DNA from 3 places in the Enterobacter cloacae complex sp. HYC033_NIDB genome. Region 3 is predicted to be linked to each of the others. Evidence: predicted binding sites of a transcription regulator. Region 3 holds the regulator's gene; each other region holds the start of a gene.
What was found. The regulator PurR, encoded in region 3, represses purine synthesis genes. The targets are predictions, from matches to a motif close to CANGCAAACGTTTGCNTG.

Region 1 (7,997 bases), 1.4 Mb from region 3:
GACCCGGTGATGGATAAACACCAGCAGGATCAGCGCCTGCGTCGCGCCATCGTGCGTATGATTGCCCGTTTCCGGGCGCAAACCGGGATGAACTTCAGCGATGAGCAAGGGCTGACCGATCAGCTTTATATTCATCTGGCTCAGGCGCTGGACCGCTCCTTATTTGACATCGGCATCGACAACAGCCTGCCGGAAGAGATCCACCGTTTATACCCCCGGCTGCTGCGCACCACTAAAGAGGCGCTGTTTGAGCTGGAAGCCGAATTTGGTCTGCGATTCTCCGGTGAAGAGATGGCTCTGGTGGCGGTGATTTTTGGTGCCTGGCTGATGCAGGAGACCGACCTGCATGAAAAACAGGTGGTCCTGTTAACGGGGGAAGATAAAGCCTGCGAAGCGTTAATTGAGCAGCAGCTTCGCGAGCTGACGCTGCTGCCGCTCAATATTCGTTATCTTAGCCTGGAGGCGTTTAAGAAGGAGGGCGCCCCCCGCGAGGCGGCGCTGGTCATTACGCCTTATCCAACCGCCCTGCCGCTGTTCTCGCCGCCGCTCATTCATGCCGTTGAGGCCCTGAACACGCAGCAGCAGGAACATATTCGCGTTATGCTCGAATCATAGTTACGAGCGAGCAGCCACCTTTGGGCGGATGACGATGGCAGGTAAAGCGACCAGCGCCATCACCCAGAACACACTGTGCCCCAGGTGCTGATAGAGGAAACCGGCAAATACGGTCATCACCGCAATACTGCCGCCCATCGCCACCGCTGAATAGACCGCCTGAAGACGAATAACGTCCCCACCCTCTCGCGCCGCGATGTAGCGCATCGCCGCCAGATGGCACACGGTGAAGGTTCCGCAGTGCAGAATTTGCGCCACAATCAGCCACGGCAGCTCAGTCGTCCAGCCCATGATGCCCCAGCGCACCACGCCGCAAACGGCGGAAAGCAGCAGCAGGTCACGCGCCCCGAAACGACGGAAAAGTTTTTGGCTCAGCGCGAAGATAATGACCTCCGCCACCACGCCGAGCGACCACAGGTAGCCTACCGCAGAAGCCGAGTAGCCCGCCCCCTGCCAGTAGATGGCGCTGAAGCCGTAATAGGCCGCATGTGCCCCCTGGAGCAGACAGACGCAGGCCAGGAAACGCCAGCTTTGCGCCACCAGCGAGCGCCAGGCGGGCCAGCCGGCGCTCTCCTGATGGCGGCTTTCGCCCTGCGGCATTACCGACGGACGCAGCAACATACCGAGCAGCATCGAGGCGATGCCGAGCGTTAACAGCGCCAGAATGGCACGATAGTCATAGAGGCTGACCAGCTTCCCGACCAGCGCAGAGCCGATCACGAAGGCAATCGATCCCCACAGGCGCACGCGGCCATAGTCCATGGTGATCTGCTTTTGCCAGGTGTTCGCCAGGGCATCCGTCAGCGGCACCAGCGGGGAGAAGAACAGATTAAAGCCAACCATTACCACCATCAGCCAGGCAAACTGATGGCTGACCCAGAAGCAGGCCGCAAAGACCAGCGTCAGCAGGGCCAGAATTCGCACCGCTTTAATCAGTAAGGAGGGATCGCTGACGCGGGGCGCAATCAGCAGGCTACCCAGGAAACGTGCCACCAGCCCCGCGCCCAGCAGGATGCCAATGGTCTCAGGCGTCAGACCAATTCCCTTGAGCCAGACGCTCCAGAAAGGCAAAAAAATACCGTAACTAAAGAAATAGGTGAAATAGCTGAGCGCCAGCCAGCGCGTGGAATGCAAGACCATGAATCCCTCCCGAAATGGAGGCGATAGTCTGGCGTTAATCCCTGACTTTAGCAAGTCGTTAGCGCGCTATAAATTAACGATAAATTAACATCATGGACAGCTGGTCGGCGTATGGCGAGAGCGGCAAAATTGTATTACGTTTAAAGAACATCGCCTGAAGAGGTCGTTTGCCATGAACAGCTTACGTTATTTCGATTTCGGCTCCTCTCGTTCTTTCCTGCTTTTAATTGCCCGCATTGCTATTGTGGTCCTGTTTATTATTTTCGGTTATCCCAAGCTGACGGGGTTTAGCGGCACCGTTCAGTATATGACGTCGCTCGGCGCCCCCATGCCCATGCTGGCCGCCATTGTTGCGGTGGTGATGGAAGTCCCCGCCGCGATTCTGATCGTGCTGGGCTTTTTCACCCGCCCCCTCGCGGTGATCTTTGTCTTCTATACGCTGGGAACAGCGGTGATTGGTCACCACTACTGGGATATGACGGGCGATGCGGTTCTGCCAAATATGATTAACTTCTACAAAAATGTGAGTATCGCTGGCGGCTTTATTTTGCTGGCGATTACCGGGCCGGGGGCCATCTCCCTCGACCGACGTTAGCCCATAAAAAAAGGCCGCATGAGCGGCCTTTTTCAGTTCTGCGACGCAGAGAATTATGCGTACACTGGGAAGCGTGCGCAGATGTCCAGAACTTTACCTTTAACGCGCTCGATAACCGCGTCGTCATTGATGTTGTCCAGAACGTCACACATCCAGCCCGCCAGCTCTTTCACTTCCGCTTCTTTAAAGCCACGGCGAGTTACGGCCGGAGAACCGATACGGATACCGGAAGTCACGAACGGGCTCTTCGGATCGTTTGGCACGCTGTTTTTGTTGACGGTAATGTTGGCGCGGCCGAGGGCTGCGTCAGCTTCTTTACCGGTCAGGTTCTTATCAACCAGGTCCAGCAGGAACAGGTGGTTTTCAGTCCCGCCAGAGACCACTTTGTAGCCACGGTTCAGGAACACTTCCACCATCGCTTTGGCGTTTTTAGCAACCTGCTGCTGATAAACCTTGAACTCTGGCTCCATCGCTTCTTTCAGCGCGACGGCTTTCGCGGCGATAACGTGCATCAGCGGGCCGCCCTGGGCGCTTGGGAACACGGCGGAGTTCAGCTTTTTGTACAGCTCTTCGTCACCGCCTTTCGCCAGGATCAGGCCACCGCGTGGACCCGCCAGGGTTTTGTGGGTAGTGGTGGTTACAACGTGCGCATGTGGAACCGGGTTCGGGTAAACGCCTGCCGCAATCAGACCGGCAACGTGCGCCATGTCGACGAACAGGTACGCGCCGATGCTGTCAGCGATTTCACGCATTTTTGCCCAGTCAACGATGCCGGAGTAAGCAGAGAAGCCACCGATGATCATCTTCGGCTTGTGCTCTTTGGCCTGCTTCGCCATGTCTTCGTAGTCAATTTTGCCGGACTCATCAATACCGTAAGGGATGATGTTGTAAAGTTTGCCGGAGAAGTTAACCGGGGAGCCGTGAGTCAGGTGGCCGCCCTGCGCCAGGTTCATACCCAGAACGGTATCGCCCGGCTGCAACAGCGCGGTGTAAACAGCGAAGTTAGCCTGAGAGCCAGAGTGCGGCTGGACGTTCGCGTAGTCAGCGCCAAAGAGTTCTTTCGCACGGTCAATCGCCAGCTGCTCGACGATATCAACGTATTCGCAACCGCCGTAGTAGCGCTTGCCCGGATAACCTTCAGCATATTTGTTGGTCAGCTGAGAACCCTGCGCCTGCATTACGCGCGGGCTGGTGTAGTTTTCGGAGGCGATCAGTTCGATGTGCTCTTCCTGACGTACTTTTTCCTGCTCCATAGCCTGCCACAGTTCGGCATCATAATCGGCAATGTTCATTTCACGCTTTAACATCCGCATCTCCTGACTCAGCTAACAAGTAAATTTTTGGCCTGAAAAGGCAGTCCTGTTGGACGACGGGCAACAGTATAACTGAATAGTTCTGCGATAACAGGTCTTGACAAACGATTTTACGCAAACGTTTACCTCCACGCCACGCAAGGGTTTGAGCAATAAAGCTCTCGCCATTTTCAACGGATTTCTTTTCAGCTTTGTGATGCATATTTTTCACGATGCAAAGAACCATTTACATTGCAGGGGTATTTTTATAAGATGCATATAAAATACATCATTAAAGTAACATCAGAAGGAAGCTGCTATGCTCGACGCCCAAACCATCGCTACCGTGAAAGCCACAATCCCCCTGCTGGTTGAAACGGGTCCTAAACTGACCGCCCATTTCTACGATCGCATGTTCGCGCATAACCCGGAGCTCAAAGAGATTTTCAACATGAGCAACCAGCGTAACGGCGATCAGCGCGAAGCGCTGTTTAACGCTATTGCCGCCTATGCCAGCAACATCGAAAACCTGGCGGCTCTGCTGCCTGCGGTGGAAAAAATCGCCCAGAAGCACACCAGCTTCCAGATCAAACCTGAGCAGTACAACATCGTCGGCAGTCATCTGCTGGCAACCCTGGACGAAATGTTCAGCCCGGGCCAGGAAGTACTGGATGCCTGGGGTAAGGCCTATGGCGTACTGGCAAACGTATTCATCAACCGTGAAGCGCAGATCTACAGCGAAAACGCCAGCAAGAATGGCGGCTGGGAAGGCACGCGCGCCTTCCGCATCGTTGAGAAAACCCCGCGCAGCGCACTGATCACCAGCTTTGAGTTTGAGCCAGTGGACGGTCAGCCGGTTGCCGATTACCAGCCGGGCCAGTATCTGGGCGTCTGGCTGAAGCCTGAAGGCTTCCCGCACCAGGAGATTCGCCAGTACTCCCTGACCCGCAAGCCAGACGGCAAAGGCTATCGCATTGCGGTTAAACGTGAGGAAGGCGGTCAGGTATCCAACTGGCTGCATAACGAAGCCAGCGTGGGCGACGTGGTCCATCTGGCGGCACCGGCGGGCGATTTCTTTATGGCCGTTGAAACGAATACCCCGGTGACGTTGATCTCCGCAGGCGTAGGTCAGACGCCAATGCTGGCAATGCTGGATACGCTGGCGAAAGCAAACCACAGCGCGCAGGTTAACTGGTTCCACGCGGCGGAGAACGGTGATGTGCACGCCTTTGCGGATGAAGTCAAAGCGCTCGGAGCGACCCTGCCGCGTTTCACCGCGCATACCTGGTATCGCCTGCCGACGGAGGCAGACCGCGCAGCGGCTCGTTTCGACAGCGAAGGCCTGATGAATTTAGGGCAGCATGAAGGGGCGTTCAGCGCACCGGGGATGCAGTTCTACGTTTGTGGGCCAGTAGCGTTTATGCAGTATGCCGCGAAGCAGCTGGTAGACCTGGGCGTGAATAAAGACAACATTCATTACGAATGTTTCGGCCCGCATAAAGTGCTGTAATCGCCCGGCGGCGCTGCGCTTGCACGGGCCTACGAAGGGTTTTGTAGGCCGGGTACGCGCAGCGCCACCCGGCAAGAATGTTAAATCGCCGCGTCGTCTTCTTCGCCGGTACGGATACGGATCACACGCGCCACGTCAAAGACGAAGATTTTCCCGTCGCCAATTTTGCCGGTCTGCGCCGTGCGGATGATGGTGTCCACACAGGTATCGACGATATCATCGCTCACCACGATCTCGATTTTCACTTTCGGCAGAAAGTCCACCATGTACTCTGCGCCACGGTATAGCTCGGTGTGGCCCTTCTGACGACCAAAACCTTTTACTTCAGTTACGGTCATCCCGGTGATGCCTACTTCTGCCAGCGCTTCACGTACATCATCCAGTTTGAAAGGTTTAATAATCGCATCAATCTTTTTCATGGTGGGTCCTTAAACTCTTGCCAGTAAGCAGCCTCGTAATCGGTTGCTCACAGTATCATATTCAGGCGAATTTTGCGGTATTACTCTTTAAAATCGTTCGCTTCCAGCTCGTGGCGTGAGAGCAATTTATAAAACTCGGTACGGTTACGCCCGGCCATGCGCGCCGCATGGGTTACGTTGCCTTTGGTGATTTGCAGCAGCTTGCGCAGATAGTTCAGCTCGAACTGGTTTCGCGCTTCCGCAAAGGTCGGCAAGGCCGTGTTTTCCCCCTCGAGGGCCTGCTCCACCAGCGCATCGCTGATCACCGGCGATGACGTCAGCGCCACGCACTGCTCAATCACGTTCACCAGCTGACGTACGTTGCCCGGCCAGCTTGCGGTCATCAGACGTTTCATCGCATCGGTGGAGAACGCGCGCACGAAGGGTTTGTGGCGGTCAGCGGCCTGGCGCAAAAGGTGATTTGCCAGCAGCGGGATATCTTCCGCACGCTCGGCCAGCGCCGGGATTTTCAGGTTGACGACATTCAGTCGATAGTAAAGATCTTCACGGAACTCGTTGCGCGCCATCACCTTGGGTAAATCGCGATGGGTAGCGGAAATAATACGCACGTTGATATCGATATCGCGGTTGCTGCCAAGCGGACGCACTTTTCGCTCCTGCAACACGCGCAGCAGTTTGACCTGCAACGGCGCGGGCATATCGCCAATTTCATCAAGAAACAGCGTGCCCCCCTCAGCCGCCTGGAACAGCCCTTCACGGCTGCTCACCGCGCCGGTAAAGGCGCCGCGGGCATGGCCGAAGAGCTCAGACTCAAGCAGCTGTTCCGGCAGCGCGCCACAGTTGATGGCAATAAAGGCATTTTTACTGCGCGGGCTGGCGTTGTGGATAGCCTGGGCCAGGATCTCTTTCCCGGTCCCGCTCTGGCCGTTGATCAGCACGCTAACGTCGGATTGCGCCACCATCCGCGCCTGTTCCAGCAGGCGCAGCATCACAGGGCTACGCGTCACGATGGATTCACGCCAGGCGTCGTCGCCGGATGGCGCCGCATGCTCAAGGGCGCTGTCGATTGCTTTATAGAGGGCGTCTTTATCCACTGGTTTGGTGAGGAAGCTGAATACCCCCTGCTGCGTCGCGGCCACCGCATCAGGAATAGATCCGTGAGCGGTGAGGATAATCACCGGCATCCCGGGCTGCTGCTTCTGGATCTCCGTGAACAGTTGCAGGCCATCCATTTCATCCATGCGCAAATCACTGATCACCAGATCGATTTTCTCGCGGCTGAGCACTTTCAGCCCCTCCTGCCCGCTTTCAGCGGTGACCACGCTGTAGCCTTCGCTGACCAGACGCATTCCCAGCAGCTTTAACAGCCCGGGATCGTCATCCACCAGTAACAGATGGGCAGGTTTACGGCTTGTCATGGCTTCACATCCTCTTGTTTCGGCGTCTCACTGTCTGGCGTCGTGGCAGAGTTGCCTTTCGACCCATCGGGCAGATAGCTGCCTGCCGGCTTACGCGTCGAGAGCTGTCTTTCGATATCGGTCAGATTTTCGAGCTTGCGGGTGGTGGTTTCCAGCTGCTCGCGCAGCGACTCCTGCTGCTGGCGAAGCGCATCAAGCTCGCTGTCGCTCGACTGCTGCAATTTACTGTAGCGGAAACGCTCTTCAGACAGCTGTAATTGCAGGGTTTGTCCATCCCGCCAGAGCTGATAGACCGGGCGCACCTGCGGGGGAATATTGATCACGTAAGTATCCAGCCGCGTCACGTTGGCGCGGCGTTCGACAGGCGTGATTCTGGCATCCGCCATCACGATCCCACGTTTAAACGCGTCCTGCCAGGTATCGTCCACCAGCATCGCCGCCTGGGCACGGGCCTCGGCGGGCGCCAGCCGCTGGGCGCAGTCTATTCCGCGCAGCCAGAACAGCGGATTGGATTCAACATCACGCCCCGACAGGTTCCATATATCATCGCAACGTGTTGAAAGGAAATCGGCCAGCTGTTTTTGCGGCCATTTATCTTCCTGTTTGTGGCTAATTGCACTTTTCGGCGCATGGGTTACACAGCCGGCCAGCAGTAAGCAGGGCAGGCTCAGGCGCACATTTTTGCTGGAAAACACCGCGCGCAGTGCGCGGTAAAAGACGTGTGACATACTCACCAGGTTGTTATTCATTTCATTGATTTTTCCGGCTCAAGAGGCAGTTCGATACGAAAACAGACATCGGCGCGTTCATCACTCACGATGTTAAGCTCACCCTGCATGCGTCGTATGCAGTCGCGGGCAATACTCAGCCCCAGACCACTTCCTTTTACCGCACCTTTTCGCTGATGACTCCCCTGGAAGAAGGGCTCAAAGATCATCGTTTTTTCATCATCCGGAATCGGGCTTCCCGTATTCGCTACGTCAATAAATACCCGCGAACCGTTGTTAT
Region 2 (7,997 bases), 1.3 Mb from region 3:
CCGGATGAAGAAAATGCTGGTGGTGGCGGAATATGTGGAAACGGAAGAGATACGTAGCGCGGTGCACGCGCTAGGTATCGATTATGTGCAGGGCTATTTGATTGGGTTGCCGGCTGAGCTTGATACGTTGCTCAACACGCAGCCTTCTCAGGAGAGCGCCTGAGCCGTTACGCTGCCGCCTCAGAACTCTCTTCTTCAATCTTCAACAGCCAGCCGGTGACCGCTTCCCAGTACTGCTGCTCTTTTTCCAGATCCAGCAGCACCAGCGCGTTCTGGCTAAACCAGTCGTGCGGGAAGCTCAGCGTCCAGTGATAGTCATCCGTTTTTAGCTTCAGCGTCGGCGGCGTGGTGGTTGCCTGTCGCTGATTATTGAGCAACACGCCCAGGCGCAACAGCTGAATGAGCGGCAGGAACTGCTTTTTCTTAAATAACGTAAAGCGCGGCAGATCGTCGAGCTTGATGGCTTTGCGGTGATAGCGCACCAGCGTCGCCATCATGGTTTGCTGCTCCTGGTTGAAACCAGGCAGATCGCTGTTTTGCAGAATATAGGCTGAATGGCGATGCATTCCGCTGTGGTTAATGTTCAGCCCCACCTCGTGCAACATGGCGGCCCATTTCAACAGCGCGGCCAGCTGCGGATGCGCCAGCTTCGGATTCTGCTCCTCCCACTGCTCGTACATCTGAACCGTGGTTTCGAGCACCCGTTTCGCCTGTTCGCGGTCGATGTTGTACTGGTTGGCCAGGCTCTGCGCGGTGCGGCTGCGAATATCCTGATGACGGAAACGGCCTTCCATCTCATACAGTACGCCTTCACGCAGGGCGCCGTCAGAGAGGCGCAGCTCTTTGATCGCCAGCGCGTCAAACACGCCGCAGAGGATCGCCAGCCCCGGTACGAACACGGCTTTACGTTCGTCGGACAGACCCGGCAAACTCAGGGCGTCGAAGCTCTTATGCTTAAGCACCTCTTCGGTGAGTTTCACCAGGCGCTCAGGCGTAATAAACCCGTCTTTTTCACCCATTGCCAGCAGCACTTCATGGGCCGCTTTAATCGAACCCGATGCGCCCAGCGCCACGTTCCAGCCCTGAATACGGTATTGCCAGGCCAGATTTTCGAGTTTTTGTACGGCGGCCATGCGCGCGCGCTGGAAGTTTTCGCGGGTGATGACGCCGCCCGGGAAATACATCTGCGCGAAGCTGACGCAGCCCATACGGCGGCTTTCCACCAGACGCGGCTCGAAATCTTCGCCAATCACCAGTTCCGTGGAACCACCGCCGATATCAATCACCAGCTTGCGGCCTTTTTCCGGCTGCGTATGCTCCACGCCCATAAAAATCAGGCGCGCTTCTTCGTTACCGGAGATGATCTCAATCGGGTAGGGGATAACCTTTTCCGCGCGCTTAAGAAACTCCGGCGCGTTCAGCGCCTGGCGTAGCGTATGCGTCCCGACGATGCAGACGCTGGACGGCGAAAAGCCTTGCAGACGTTCTGCGAACAGCGACAGACAGTTCAGCCCGCGCTCCATGGCCTCTTCGCTCAGCATGTTACGCGCGTCGAGTCCATCGGCCAGATGCACACGCTGCTTCAGACGACCGATGATCTGCATCGCGCCATCCACCTCGCGGGCGATGACCATATGGAAACTGTTTGAGCCAAGATCGACCGCGGCGAACTCCTGCGGGCGTGGGGTATTATCGTTTATTGGCATAGGTTAATCGGATTGCTCAAGTGATTTAATGTAATCGTAAATCGCCAGCTGCGAGCGCACTTTACGGCGGTTGCCGCGCGGTACATAGCGATTACTGAGTTCTTTGTCGATATAACGTGCTTTCACCGTATCGCTGAACAGGATCTCGATAATGTCCAGGATACGCTGCTTAAGGCGAGGATCCAGCAGCGGTGCCGCCACTTCAATACGGTAATCAATGTTACGCGTCATCCAGTCGGCGGACGAGAGGTATACGCGCTTATCACCGGCGTTATCGAAAATATAGACGCGATCGTGTTCAAGATAGCGATCCACAATGCTGATCACGCGGATATTGTCGCTGATGCCTTCCAGTTCCGGAATGAGCGAGCACATGCCGCGAATGAGCAGATTTACCGGAACGCCGGAGCTGGAGGCCGCGTACAGGCGGTCCACCAGCCCTTTGTCCACCAGATTGTTGAGCTTCAGCGTGATGCCGGACGACAAGCCGTTCTGCGCATTGGCAATCTCTTTATCGATCATATCGTACAGCAGGCGCCGTGAGTTCTGCGGTGACACCAGCAGATAATCGAAGCTCACCGGGCGGTACGGGTTCTCAATGAAGTTGAACACCCGACGCACTTCGTTGGTGATGCGGGCATCGGCAGTCAGCAGCGAATAGTCGGTGTAGATTCTCGCGGTTTTCTCGTTAAAGTTCCCGGTACCGATATGGGCGTAGCGCACAACGTCGTCGCCCTCTTTACGGGAGATCAGGAACAGCTTGGCGTGAATTTTCAGCCCTGGCGCGGAGAAGATGACGTGTACGCCCGCTTCCGTCAGTCGGCGCGCCCAGTGGATGTTGGCCTCCTCGTCGAAGCGAGCCTGGAGCTCAACCACCACGGTCACTTTCTTGCCGTTGTGCGCCGCGTGGATCATCGCATCGATGATACGGGAATCTTTCGCCACGCGATAAATGTTGATTTTGATCGCCAGCACGTTCGGATCGAACGAGGCCTGACGCAGCAATTCCAGCACGTGTTCAAAGGTGTGATACGGATAGTAGAGCAGCACATCCCGTTCGCGGATGGCGTCGAACCCGTTGCGGAACTTATCGAACCAGATATGGCGCAGGCGCGGCAGCGGTTTGTTCACCAGATTGGCCTTGCCGACGTTCGGGAAGCCAATGAAATCTTTAAAGTTGTGGTAACGCCCACCGGGGATAATGGAGTCGTAGCGGGAGATGGTCAGCTTATCGCGCAGCATCTCCACCATCGCGTCCGGCATATCGCGTTGATAGACAAACCGCACCGGCTCCGCCGTCAGGCGCTGCTTGAGGCTGGAAGACATCAGCTCCATCATGCTGGCCTCCATCTCATGCACCAGATCGTACTCGGCGTCACGGGTCATCTTCATCGAGTAGGCGTTGAGCGCGTCGTAATCGAAGAAGCCTTTGAAGATATCGTCCAGGCAGTAGCGCAGGATGTTATCCAGCAGGATCATCGGCTTACGTCGGCGCGGGGTTTCCGGCGGCAGGTTTACAAAGCGTGGGACTTTATCAGACGGTATTTCCAGCAGCGCGTAGTTAATGGTCTCACCCCGAATGATTTCTACCGCCAGATAGGTGTAATCATCTTTCAGGAACTGCACCAGATCGGTTTCACGGTTGATCAGAATCGGGGTGATATGCTGGCGCAGATAATGTTTGAAATAGTGGCGCAGCCAGTTTTGCTGATTCGCGGAGAGCTGGCGTTCGTTGATCAGGAAGATTTGGTTGCGTGCCATTTCCAGCAGCAGCTCGTTATAGAGGCCATCAAATTCCTGATCGGCTTTCATGACGCGAGACTGGATTTTTCCAAGCAGATGCCGGGAGTGGGAGTTCAAGCCCTGTTCTTCGCTGATGATGATTCGGCGTTTCAGTTCGGCGAAGCGAACCTTGTAGAACTCATCCAGATTGTTGGAATAGATGCCTAAAAAACGCATACGTTCAATCAGCGGGTTGCTTTTATCGGCCGCTTCCTGAAGTACACGTTCGTTGAATGCTAACCAGCTTAGCTCTTTCTCGATGTATAACTTTTCCTGACCCATTACAGCTCACACTCCAGTTCAATCACAGGACGTGGTAAATCCGTCTCGTCCTTATTATGGCGAGCATTTCCACGATATGTCCAACAGTGCCAGAAAAGTATGACAGTTATTTTTTTGTTGGGGAATTTAGAGGGTTGGGGGAGGGGGGGCGGGTGGCGCTGCGCTTACCACGACCTACGGGACCGTAGGCCCGTGCAAGCGAAGCGCCGCCGGGCAATTCAAACAGACTACTCTTCAGCCGCATAACCCTGCGGGGGCAACTTCACGCCGTCCAGCCAGGCTGCGCCGTTGCGCATCTCCAGACGTCCATCGACAAACCAGCTTACCACCAGCGGATAAATGGCGTGTTCCTGCGTCTGCACACGTTCGGTCACGTCGTCTTCGTTGTCGCCGTCAAAGACCGGTACTTTTGCCTGCAAAATGACCGGACCGCCGTCCAGCTCGTCGGTGACGAAATGCACGGAGGTACCATGCTCCTCATCGCCGTTCTCCAGCACCTGACGATGGGTGTGCAGACCGGGGTATTTTGGCAGCAGGGAAGGGTGGATATTGAGCAGTCGTCCGGCGTAGTGTGCAACAAAAGCCGGGCTCAGGATGCGCATGTAGCCTGCCAGCACCACCACGTCAGGCGCGTAGGCGTCAATCTCCTGCACCAGCTCACGGTCAAAGGCTTCACGCCCGGCGAACTGGCTGGCTTCCAGCGCGTGCGCAGGAATGTTCGCTTCCCGCGCGCGCTCAAGGCCGAATGCATCGGCCTTGTTGCTGAATACTGCCCGAATGGTGCCATTGATTTTCTTCTGTTTGCAGGCGTCTATGATTGCCTGCAAATTGCTTCCGTTGCCGGAAATGAGCACCACGATGTTTTTCATTCAATGACCACACGCTGTTCGGAATCGGAAGCTTTAATCGTACCGATTTTCCACGCGTTTTCACCTTTTTCTGTCAGCAGCTTAACCGCTTTATCCGCTTCGCTGGCGGGCAGGGCGATAACCATGCCCACGCCGCAGTTAAAGGTGCGGTACATTTCGTGAGAGCTCACGTTGCCTGCGGTTTGCAGCCAGTTGAAGACGGACGGCCACTGCCATGAGGATGCGTCGATCACCGCCTGGGTATTGTCCGGCAGCACGCGCGGAATGTTTTCCCAGAAGCCGCCGCCGGTGAGGTGAGCGATGGCGTGCACGTCAACGTTCTCAATCAGCTCCAGCACGTTTTTCACGTAGATGCGGGTCGGGGCCAGCAGGTGATCTGCCAGCGGTTTGCCGTCCAGCTCGGTGGTCAGCGGGTCGCAACCGCTCACTTCGAGGATTTTACGCACCAGAGAGTAGCCGTTGGAGTGCGGACCGCTGGAGGCCAGCGCAACCAGCACATCGCCGTCAGCCACTTTGCTGCCGTCGATAATTTCTGATTTTTCTACCACGCCGACGCAGAAGCCTGCGACGTCATAATCTTCACCGTGATACATGCCAGGCATTTCCGCGGTTTCACCGCCGACCAGCGCACAGCCGGATTGCAGGCAGCCTTCGGCGATACCGTTAATGACGCTGGCTGCGGTATCCACGTCCAGCTTGCCGGTCGCGTAGTAATCGAGGAAGAACAGCGGCTCGGCGCCCTGTACCACCAGGTCGTTGACGCACATCGCCACCAGATCGATACCAATCGTATCGTGACGCTTAAGATCCATCGCCAGGCGCAGTTTTGTACCGACACCATCCGTACCCGAGACCAGCACAGGTTCACGATATTTTTGCGGTAGCGCGCACAGTGCGCCGAATCCACCCAGGCCACCCATCACTTCCGGGCGGCGGGTTTTTTTCACCACACCTTTGATTCGGTCAACCAGCGCATTACCTGCGTCAATATCAACACCGGCATCTTTGTAGCTGAGAGAAGTTTTGTTGGTCACGGCTTAAATCCCCACGCGATTGCATAGCTAGTAAGAAAAATCGGCGCAATTCTAACAGTCCAGGCAAACGTTTGCGAGCCTATTCTCGGCGCGAGGATCTTTTTTTCTGTGCGGGCTGTCCAGGGCAACAAACTTGACTCTGTTCACGAAAATGAAACCGGTTTCGGCGATCTGCTTGCAACGGCTATCCCCTTTGCACATCATCAAACTGAAACCGGTTTCTGTAACTGTTTTTGCAGAAAATAACGCAGAATGAGGGATAGCGAATGTCAGGATTTAAAGCAGGCTTTCTGTGGGGTGGGGCCGTTGCGGCGCACCAGCTCGAAGGCGGCTGGAAAGAGGGCGGCAAGGGCGTGAGCGTTGCCGATGTCATGACGGCAGGCGCCCACGGGGTACCGCGTGAAATCACCAACGGCGTGCTGGAGGGGAAAAATTACCCAAACCACGAAGCCATCGACTTCTATCACCGCTATAAAGAAGACATCAAACTCTTTGCCGAGATGGGGTTCAAATGCTTCCGCACCTCCATCGCCTGGACGCGTATCTTCCCGAAAGGCGACGAGCTGGAGCCGAACGAAGCGGGACTCAAATTCTATGACGATCTTTTTGACGAGTGCCTGAAGCACGGCATCGAGCCGGTGATCACGCTTTCCCACTTCGAGATGCCTTTCCACCTGGTGACGGAATACGGCGGCTGGCGCAACCGTAAGCTGATCGACTTCTTTGTTCGCTTCGCGAAGGTCGTTTTTGAGCGCTACCAGCATAAAGTGAAGTACTGGATGACCTTTAACGAGATCAACAACCAGGCCAACTTCCACGAAGACTTTGCGCCGTTTACCAACTCCGGGCTGAAATATGCGCCGGGAGAAGATCGCGAGCCGGTGATGTTCCAGGCGGCGCACTATGAGCTGGTGGCCAGTGCCCTGGCGGTGAAGGCGGGGCGCGAGATCAACCTGTCGCTGCAAATCGGCTGCATGATTGCCATGTGCCCCATCTATCCGCTGACCTGTGCCCCGGACGATATGATGATGGCGATGAACGCCATGCATCGTCGCTACTGGTTCACCGACGTTCACGTGCGCGGCAAGTATCCGCAGCATCTGCTCAACTACTTTGAACGTCGCGGCTTCGCGCTGGATATCACCGAAGAAGATAAAGTAGCGCTGACGCAGGGCTGCGTGGATTACATCGGGTTCAGCTACTACATGTCTTTCGCCACCAAGGCGACGGCGGATAATCCGACGCTGGATTACGACGAGAGCAAGAGCCTGGTCTCTAACCCGTACGTGCAGAAATCCGACTGGGGCTGGCAGATTGACCCGGTGGGGCTTCGCTACTCCCTCAACTGGTTCTGGGATCACTACCAGCTGCCGCTGTTTATCGTTGAGAACGGCTTTGGCGCGATCGACGTGCAGGAGAGCGACGGCACGGTGAACGACCAGTACCGCATCGACTACCTTTCCGCACACATCCGCGAGATGAAAAAAGCGGTGGTGGAAGACGGCGTGGATCTGATGGGCTATACCCCGTGGGGCTGTATCGACCTGGTCTCTGCCGGCACAGGCGAGATGAAAAAACGCTACGGCTTTATCTTTGTCGATAAAGATAACGAAGGTAACGGCACGCTGAACCGCAGCAAGAAGAAATCGTTCGACTGGTATAAGCAGGTGATTGCCAGCAACGGCGATAACCTGTAATTGTCGGGTGGCGCTAACGCTTACCCGACCTACACTACACGTAGGCCCGAGTAAGCGCAGCGCCACCGGGCAGAACCCGCACCCAAGCCGGAGCTTCGCCTCCGGTTTTTTTGTCTCTAAATCACTTTGATTGATATACGTCAAGCAAGATGGGTATGGCGCAATCCGAAAAAAGCGGTATAATCCCGCGATTTTTTTGCGGATGCCACCTCAGAGGAGAAAGAGAATGAAGATTGTGGAAGTGAAACACCCACTCGTTAAACACAAGTTGGGCCTGATGCGTGAGCATGACATCAGCACGAAGCGTTTTCGCGAACTGGCTTCTGAAGTGGGTAGCCTGCTGACCTACGAAGCGACCTCTGATCTGGAAACGGAAAAAGTGACCATCGAAGGCTGGAACGGTCCGGTACAGGTTGAGCAGATCAAAGGTAAAAAAATTACCGTGGTGCCAATCCTGCGTGCGGGTCTGGGCATGATGGAAGGCGTGCTGGAGCACGTCCCAAGCGCGCGTATCAGCGTGGTGGGTATCTACCGTAACGAAGAGACGCTTGAGCCGGTCCCGTACTTCCAGAAGCTGGTCTCTAACATCGACGAGCGTATGGCGCTGGTGGTTGACCCGATGCTGGC
Region 3 (7,997 bases):
ATCTGATTGAAGAGCTGGCGAAACGCGGTATCGCCTATCTGCACATGTCCGAGCCGGACTGGGCAGGCGGCAAGCCTTACAGTGAAGCCTTCCGTCAGAAAGTGCGCGAGCGCTTCCACGGCGTGATTATCGGGGCGGGTGCGTATACGGCAGAGAAAGCCGAGGATTTGATCGGTAAAGGCCTGATCGACGCCGTGGCCTTTGGCCGTGACTACATTGCTAACCCGGATCTGGTTGCCCGTTTGCAGAAGAAAGCCGAACTGAACCCGCAGCGTCCTGAAAGCTTCTATGGCGGCGGCGCGGAAGGTTATACCGACTACCCTTCACTGTAATCCCGCTTTGTACATTGATAGCGGCGACCTTTCGCCGCTATACTAAAACATCGTTTCTGTTCAAAAAGATAATCCATTCCACTGGTTAATGAGGAAATTATGCGCCTACTTCACACCATGCTGCGCGTTGGCGACCTGCAACGTTCCATCGATTTCTACACTAACGTTCTGGGCATGAAGCTGCTGCGCACCAGCGAAAATCCGGAATATAAATACTCCCTGGCGTTTGCCGGTTACGGCCCGGAATCTGATGAAGCGGTCATCGAGCTGACCTACAACTGGGGCGTGGACAGCTACGAGCTGGGTACGGCTTACGGCCACATCGCGCTGGAAGTGGATAACGCCGCCGCAGCCTGCGAACGTATCCGCAGCAATGGCGGTAACGTCACCCGTGAAGCCGGTCCGGTTAAAGGCGGTACCACCGTAATTGCGTTTGTGGAAGATCCGGACGGTTATAAAATCGAACTGATTGAAGCCAAAGACGCTGGTCGCGGTCTGGGCAATTGATCCCGCAGGGCGCACTATGCGCCCGTTGTTTTGCTGCATCCCCTCTCAAAATTTGCCATAATGCGCACTGCTTTTTCCCCCTTGTAAGAGACCCTGATGTCCGATAACGCTCAATTTACCGGTCTGTGCGACCGTTTTCGTGGTTTTTATCCCGTTGTCATTGATGTAGAAACAGCCGGATTTAACGCTAAAACCGATGCGCTGCTTGAGATTGCCGCCATCACGCTGAAGATGGATGAACAGGGCTGGCTTGTACCGGACACCACGCTGCATTTCCACGTTGAACCCTTTGAAGGGGCAAACTTACAGCCAGAGGCGCTGGCCTTTAACGGTATCGATCCGACAAACCCGCTGCGCGGGGCGGTAAGCGAATACGAGGCGCTGCACGCCATTTTCAAAATGGTGCGCAAAGGCATGAAAGAGAATGACTGTAGCCGCGCCATCATGGTGGCCCACAATGCCACCTTTGATCACAGCTTCACTATGGCTGCCGCCGAGCGTGCCTCGCTCAAGCGTAATCCATTCCATCCGTTTGTGACCTTCGACACCGCCGCGCTGAGCGGCCTGGCGCTGGGGCAAACCGTGCTCTCTAAAGCCTGCATCACGGCGGGTATTGCGTTTGACGGCACCCAGGCGCATTCCGCGTTATACGACACCGAGCGTACGGCGGAGCTGTTCTGTGAGATCGTCAACCGCTGGAAACGTCTCGGCGGCTGGCCGCTGCCGATGGGCGACGAGGCCGATCTTCAATCGTAGGTTGGGTAATCAATAGCCCCACAGGCAAAAAAAAGCGACCAACATAATGTGGTCGCTTTTTTATATCCGCAGAAAACTTACTCTGCGTCCGGCTCTTCGGTTTTATACTTCGCCGCAGTCTCTTTGATCAGCTGTTGCAGTTCGCCGCGCTGATACATTTCAATCAGGATGTCGCATCCACCGACCAGTTCACCATCAACCCACAGCTGTGGGAAGGTCGGCCAGTTGGCGTATTTTGGCAGTTCAGCACGAATGTCCGGGTTTTGCAGGATATCAACGTAAGCAAAACGCTCACCACAGGCGGACAGCGCCTGAACCGCTTGCGCGGAGAAGCCGCAGCTTGGCAGCTTCGGAGAACCTTTCATGTACAGGAGAATCGGGTTTTCAGCGATCTGGCGCTGAATTTTTTCAATAGTGGTGCTCATGTCTTGCTTCCTTTAACTTCTGTTACGGCATCAGTCTGACATTGTAGCGGGTCAGGCCGACATCGGAAAATAACATTTTTGTCACGTCTAATTATTTTATCGCTTATCGCATAAAGTTGCATTGCTAATGTCGTTTATCCCCAGACGGGGTGCGGTTTTGCTTAAGGAGCGAACAGGAGTGCGTCAGAATGGTGAATTTTTTTGCACTTGCTAACGAAACATAATTTTTGAATGAAAAATGCTATTAACTTCTTCTGATTTTATGGATTAGAATCGACAGGTTTTGTAAATCTCACGCGGGTATGCATTGTGGCCTGCATTTATCAGGGGACTGCCCAGTGGCGCGGATAACTAAAATCTCGATGACGCTCTGTGCTTTACTGTTTACCACACTCTCATTTACGCCAGCGGCGAACGCCTCTGAACAGGCGCGGCATTCTGCTGTACAAAAATCGCATCTGGCAAAAACCACAGAACGTAAGAAAAAAACCACCAGTAAAACAGTAAAGAAGAAAACCACCGCTCAGACCAAAAAGACCGCCTCCAGTAAACCCAAAACTCTCCGTTCCGGCACGCACAAAACCACCCGCACGACCGCCAGCCTGGTGAATGAAAAATGCACCGTGCGCAAAGGCCATAAAACGAAATGCGCAAAAGTGACGAAGCTGGCTGACGTGCATAAAGCGCGTATGCAGAAAGCGCAAAAAACGGCGATGAACAAACTGATGGGGCAAATAGGTAAACCGTATCGCTGGGGTGGCACCTCTCCGCGCACCGGTTTTGACTGTAGTGGGCTGGTTTATTATGCCTATAAAGATCTGGTGAAGTTTCGCATTCCACGCACCGCCAATGAGATGTACCATCTGCGCGACGCCGCGCCTGTAAACCGTGGCGAACTGCAAAATGGCGACCTGGTGTTCTTCCGCACCCAGGGACGCGGTACGGCCGATCACGTTGGGGTGTATGTGGGTAACGGTAAATTTATCCAGTCACCGCGCAGCGGTCAGGACATTCAGATCACCTCTCTCAGCGAAGATTATTGGGTGCGCCACTATGTGGGTGCGCGCCGCGTGATGACGCCAAAAACCATTCGCTAAACCCTGCCCTGCCGCCTCCATGGCAGGGTAAGTTCCTCTTTTGCATACCCTTTCAATTTGCTATTCTGTCCTTGTTATCTGTAGGGTTATTGGCAACGTATAAAACTATAAGGAGAGAAGCAATGTCGTTCGAATTACCTGCACTACCGTATGCAAAAGACGCCCTGGTCCCGCACATTTCCGCGGAAACCCTGGAGTACCATTACGGCAAGCATCACCAGACCTATGTCACCAACCTGAACAATCTGATCAAGGGCACCGATTTTGAAGGCAAAACGCTGGAAGAGATCGTGCGCAGTTCAGACGGCGGCGTATTCAACAACGCCGCACAGGTGTGGAACCACACCTTCTACTGGCACTGCCTGGCCCCCAATGCAGGCGGAGAACCTACCGGTGAGCTGGCGGCAGCGATTAACGCCGCGTTCGGCAGTTTCGCGGATTTTAAAACGAAGTTTACTGACGCAGCCGTTAAAAACTTTGGCTCCGGCTGGACCTGGCTGGTCAAAGAGGCTGATGGCAAACTGGCTATCGTTTCCACTTCTAATGCGGGTACCCCTCTGACCACCAGCGCCACGCCGCTGATGACCGTGGACGTATGGGAACACGCCTATTACATTGATTACCGTAATGCGCGCCCGAACTACCTGGAACACTTCTGGGCACTGGTTAACTGGGAATTTGTTGCGAAGAACTTCGCCGCGTAAGAGACACGCAGAAGGGGCAGCCCTTCTGCGTTTTTGTTTATTCCGCCGTACACACCGCTTCAGGCTGTTTACGACCAGACATCATCACCAGCAGCAGGCCGAGTGCAGCAATGATCGCCCCCATCACCGGCACAAAGCTGTAACCCAAACCACCTGAGATCACCGCCCCGCCCGCTGCGGCCCCCAGCGCATTGCCCAGGTTAAACGCACCGATATTCACCGACGAAGAGAGCCCCGGCGCTTCGTGCGCAACGCGCATTACACGCATCTGCAACGGTGGCACCACGGCAAAGGTTGCGGCGCCCCACACCACCATGGCAATCGCGGCACCCACTTCGTTACGCGCCAGCCACGGAATCGCCACCATGATGACAATCAGCAGCGTTAAAAAACCTTTCAGTGTTCCACTGACGGAGCGGTCGGCAAATTTCCCGCCGAGATAGTTGCCAATCGAGAACCCGACACCAATCAGCACCAGCATCGCGGTAACAAAGAGTGGCGTTGCGTGGGTAATGTCGTGCAGCACCGGGGAGATATAGGTGTAGAGCGTAAACATCGCCCCGGCCCCCAGTACCGTGGTGAGCAGCGCGGACAACACCTGAGGACGCATCAGCACCGCCAGCTCTTTACGTACTTCCGGACGTTCTCCCGCACTTCCTTTCGGCAGTGAGAAGAACAGCGCAACCATCGCGACCACGCCCAGTCCGGCGGTTGCGAGGAAAGACATACGCCAGCCGATGGCTTCTCCCAGCCAGGTGGCAGCGGGAACGCCGCCGATATTAGCGATGGTGAGGCCCATGAACATAGTGGCTACCGCGCTGGCCTGCTTATGTTTTGGCACCACGCTGGCGGCAACAACCGAGCCCAGTCCGAAGAAGGCGCCATGGTTGAGGCTGGTCAGAATGCGCGAAAGCATCAGAGTGGTGTAATCGGGCGAAATCGCGGAAAGCACATTTCCGAGAGTGAAAATCGCCATCAGGAAAATCAGCGCATTGCGGCGAGCGCGGTGGGAAAGCAGCAGCGTCATCAGCGGCGCGCCCACCATCACGCCAATCGCGTAGGCGCTAATTAACATACCGGCCGCAGGAATTGAGACGTCCACACCCCGGGCGATAACAGGCAATAACCCCATAGGGGAGAATTCAGTGGTGCCAATCCCAAAGGCGCCAATCGCCAGGGCCAGCAGGGGAAAATTGATTTTCATGAAGAGACTCCGGATACCGTGCCATAACCCGGCACAGAACTAAGAAGTCAAAAGCATGACATCAATCACAAAAAATGAGAAGTTAACATTTTGGCAAAAGATTTTTGCCGGAGAGGTAACAATAGCGGCAAGAGAGGGAGAAAGTTCTCCCTCCGCCTGAATCAGTGCAGTGCAGCGGTTAAACCACCGGCAACAATCAGAGCAAGAACAACAATGGTGGTAAACAGCGAAAACTTCAGATCGGTACTCATCAATTTTTCTCCTTTTATTCACCCTACGAAAAGTGAGCTTGCTCATTTTTACACAGTTCAGGTCAAAAATCTTCCAGGATTTAAACGGATATCCACTTTACCTCTTCCCCTTTTCATCAAGATAGGACAAAATTCCACGCTAAATTTATTAGCGTACCGGCCACTGACCCCCTCCTGACGTCCTGTGTCGTTTTCCCGGCGTGTCGCAACTCATGTTTGCGTGATAAGGGTGAGAGAAGGCAAACGTTTACCTTCAATTTTTTCAGGAGCTTAGGATATGGTCTGGAGTGACATTTAATGGCAACAATTAAAGACGTAGCAAAACGCGCAAACGTTTCCACTACAACCGTATCACATGTTATTAACAAAACGCGTTTCGTCGCTGAAGAGACGCGTAATGCCGTCTGGGCGGCAATCAAAGAACTGCACTACTCGCCAAGTGCCGTCGCCCGCAGCCTGAAGGTTAATCACACCAAATCGATTGGCCTGCTGGCCACCAGCAGTGAAGCGGCCTACTTTGCTGAAATCATCGAAGCCGTTGAAAAAAACTGCTTCCAGAAAGGCTATACCCTGATTCTGGGCAACGCGTGGAACAACATTGAAAAACAGCGCGCTTACCTGTCAATGATGGCGCAAAAGCGCGTCGACGGCCTGCTGGTAATGTGTTCTGAATACCCTGAGTCGGTCCTTTCCATGCTGGAAGAGTATCGCCACATTCCGATGGTGGTCATGGACTGGGGCGAAGCGCGCGCAGACTTCACCGACTCCGTTATTGATAACGCCTTTGAAGGCGGCTACATGGCGGGGCGTTATCTGGTAGAACGCGGTCATCGTGAAATTGGCGTGATCCCGGGTCCGCTGGAGCGTAACACCGGAGCTGGCCGTCTGGCCGGTTTCATGAAAGCGATGGAAGAGGCGCTGATCACCGTGCCGGAAAACTGGATTGTTCAGGGCGACTTCGAGCCGGAGTCGGGCTATCGCGCCATGCAGCAGATCGTCTCCCAGCCGCATCGCCCTACCGCGGTGTTCTGCGGCGGCGACATCATGGCGATGGGCGCGCTCTGCGCGGCGGATGAACTCGGCCTGCGCGTCCCGCAGGATATCTCGGTGATCGGCTATGACAACGTGCGCAACGCCCGCTTCTTTACCCCGGCGCTGACCACCATTCACCAGCCGAAAGATTCGCTGGGTGAAACGGCCTTCAACATGCTGCTGGACAGGATCGTCAACAAGCGTGAACAGTCCCAGTCCATTGAAGTTCACCCGCGCCTGATTGAACGCCGTTCCGTTGCGGACGGTCCGTTCCGCGACTACCGTCGTTAATCTCATTACGGGGCCAGCTATGCTGGTTCCCGCAACCACTCCCGGTTCAGCGTTTCGCTGTCGCCCAGATAATCCAGCAGCCAGGCCATGGCGGGCGAGACGTCGTTTTGCTGCCACGTCAGACAGCACGCGGCATCCGGGAAGGGGTTTTCCAGCGTCAAGGCCACCCACTCTCCCGCATCGATGCGCGGGCGCGCAAAATGCACCGGCACCATGCCAACGCACAGCCCCGCGCTCAGACAGGTGGCCGACGACTCCCAGTCCGGCGCGACCACGCGGCGCTGATTATCCAGCAGCCAGGTAATGCGCTTGGGCAGCGAGCGGGAGGTATCTTCCAGCACCAGCGAGGGCCAGTTGCGTAAGGTGTCATCGCTCAGCGGACCTTCCAGCGCCGCCAGCGGGTGATCGCGCGCGACCACGCAGGTCCAGCTCAGCATGCCCATGTCGCGAAACGCGTAGCGCCCCCCAACCGGGATCGCCTGGGTTGCACCAATCGCCATCTCCGCCCTGCCGTCCGCCAGCGCATCCCAGACGCCGTTGAACACTTCCTGCGAAACACGCAGTTCGACGTCGGAAAAATGACGATAGAAATCGACGATCATCTGCCGGGTCCGCTCCGGCTTAACGATGTTATCCACCGCGATAGCGAGATGCCCGCGCCAGCCGTTGGCGATCTGCTGGCACTGCTCACGGGTGATCTGCATTTTTTTGATAACAGACCGCCCTTCCTTCAAAAACCACGCTCCGGCAGGCGTGAGCTCCACGTCGCGATGGCGCCGCTCGAACAGCGGGACCGCCAGCCACGCTTCCAGCTGGCGCACCGTATAGCTGATAGCCGAGGGAACGCGATGCAGCTCCTGGGCGGCACCGGTAAAGCTGCCGTTACGCGCCACGGCATCAACCACTTCAAGGGAATAATCTGACCACATCTTTAGCCTGCAAATTTTTTGAACGCACCCGCCAAATATTAGCGTTTCACAAGCCGCTTTGCACTCCCTACACTCTGCGCCAACGTACACCTGCCTCCTCAGGAGAAAAAAGTGCAACCCAGGAAAGGATTTTTAGTCTGGCTCGGCGGCTTAAGCGTGCTGGGCTTTTTGGCAACCGATATGTATCTGCCCGCGTTCGCCGCGATGCAGGAAGATTTGCAAACCCCTGCCGCCGCCATCAGCGCCAGTTTAAGTTTGTTCCTTGCTGGCTTTGCTTTTGCGCAATTGCTGTGGGGGCCGCTCTCGGATCGTTTTGGCCGTAAGCCCGTCCTGTTGTTGGGGCTGGCGATTTTTGCCGTAGGCTGTCTGGGCATGCTGTGGGTCCGCGATGCCGCCTGGCTGCTGGCGCTGCGCTTTATTCAGGCGGTCGGCGTCTGCGCCGCAGCGGTGACCTGGCAGGCGCTGGTGA

Region 1: the regulator PurR is predicted to act here: its motif matches at 3,775-3,792, upstream of glyA (serine hydroxymethyltransferase).
Region 2: the regulator PurR is predicted to act here: its motif matches at 5,734-5,751, upstream of purM (phosphoribosylformylglycinamidine cyclo-ligase).

Annotation. Positions count from the first base shown of each region.
Region 1 covers NZ_CP115123.1:4,279,035-4,287,031, forward strand. The annotation lists gene csiE (stationary phase inducible protein CsiE) at 1-615, shown strand, start outside; gene O1721_RS20445 (3-phenylpropionate MFS transporter) at 616-1,755, opposite strand; gene O1721_RS20450 (DoxX family protein) at 1,928-2,350, shown strand; gene glyA (serine hydroxymethyltransferase) at 2,404-3,657, opposite strand; gene hmpA (NO-inducible flavohemoprotein) at 3,962-5,152, shown strand; gene glnB (nitrogen regulatory protein P-II) at 5,233-5,571, opposite strand; gene glrR (two-component system response regulator GlrR) at 5,652-6,989, opposite strand; gene qseG (two-component system QseEF-associated lipoprotein QseG) at 6,986-7,738, opposite strand; gene qseE (two component system sensor histidine kinase QseE/GlrK) at 7,735-7,997, opposite strand, start outside.
Region 2 covers NZ_CP115123.1:4,210,450-4,218,446, reverse strand. The annotation lists gene O1721_RS20185 (EAL domain-containing protein) at 1-163, shown strand, start outside; gene ppx (exopolyphosphatase) at 168-1,706, opposite strand; gene ppk1 (polyphosphate kinase 1) at 1,710-3,770, opposite strand; gene purN (phosphoribosylglycinamide formyltransferase) at 3,998-4,639, opposite strand; gene purM (phosphoribosylformylglycinamidine cyclo-ligase) at 4,636-5,673, opposite strand; gene O1721_RS20160 (6-phospho-beta-glucosidase) at 5,940-7,370, shown strand; gene upp (uracil phosphoribosyltransferase) at 7,597-7,997, shown strand, end outside.
Region 3 covers NZ_CP115123.1:2,875,426-2,883,422, reverse strand. The annotation lists gene nemA (alkene reductase) at 1-332, shown strand, start outside; gene gloA (lactoylglutathione lyase) at 432-839, shown strand; gene rnt (ribonuclease T) at 936-1,595, shown strand; gene grxD (monothiol glutaredoxin 4) at 1,673-2,020, opposite strand; gene O1721_RS13905 (C40 family peptidase) at 2,359-3,117, shown strand; gene sodB (superoxide dismutase [Fe]) at 3,240-3,821, shown strand; gene O1721_RS13895 (MFS transporter) at 3,859-5,025, opposite strand; gene cydH (cytochrome bd-I oxidase subunit CydH) at 5,187-5,276, opposite strand; gene purR (HTH-type transcriptional repressor PurR) at 5,574-6,599, shown strand; gene punR (DNA-binding transcriptional activator PunR) at 6,617-7,528, opposite strand; gene punC (purine nucleoside transporter PunC) at 7,640-7,997, shown strand, end outside.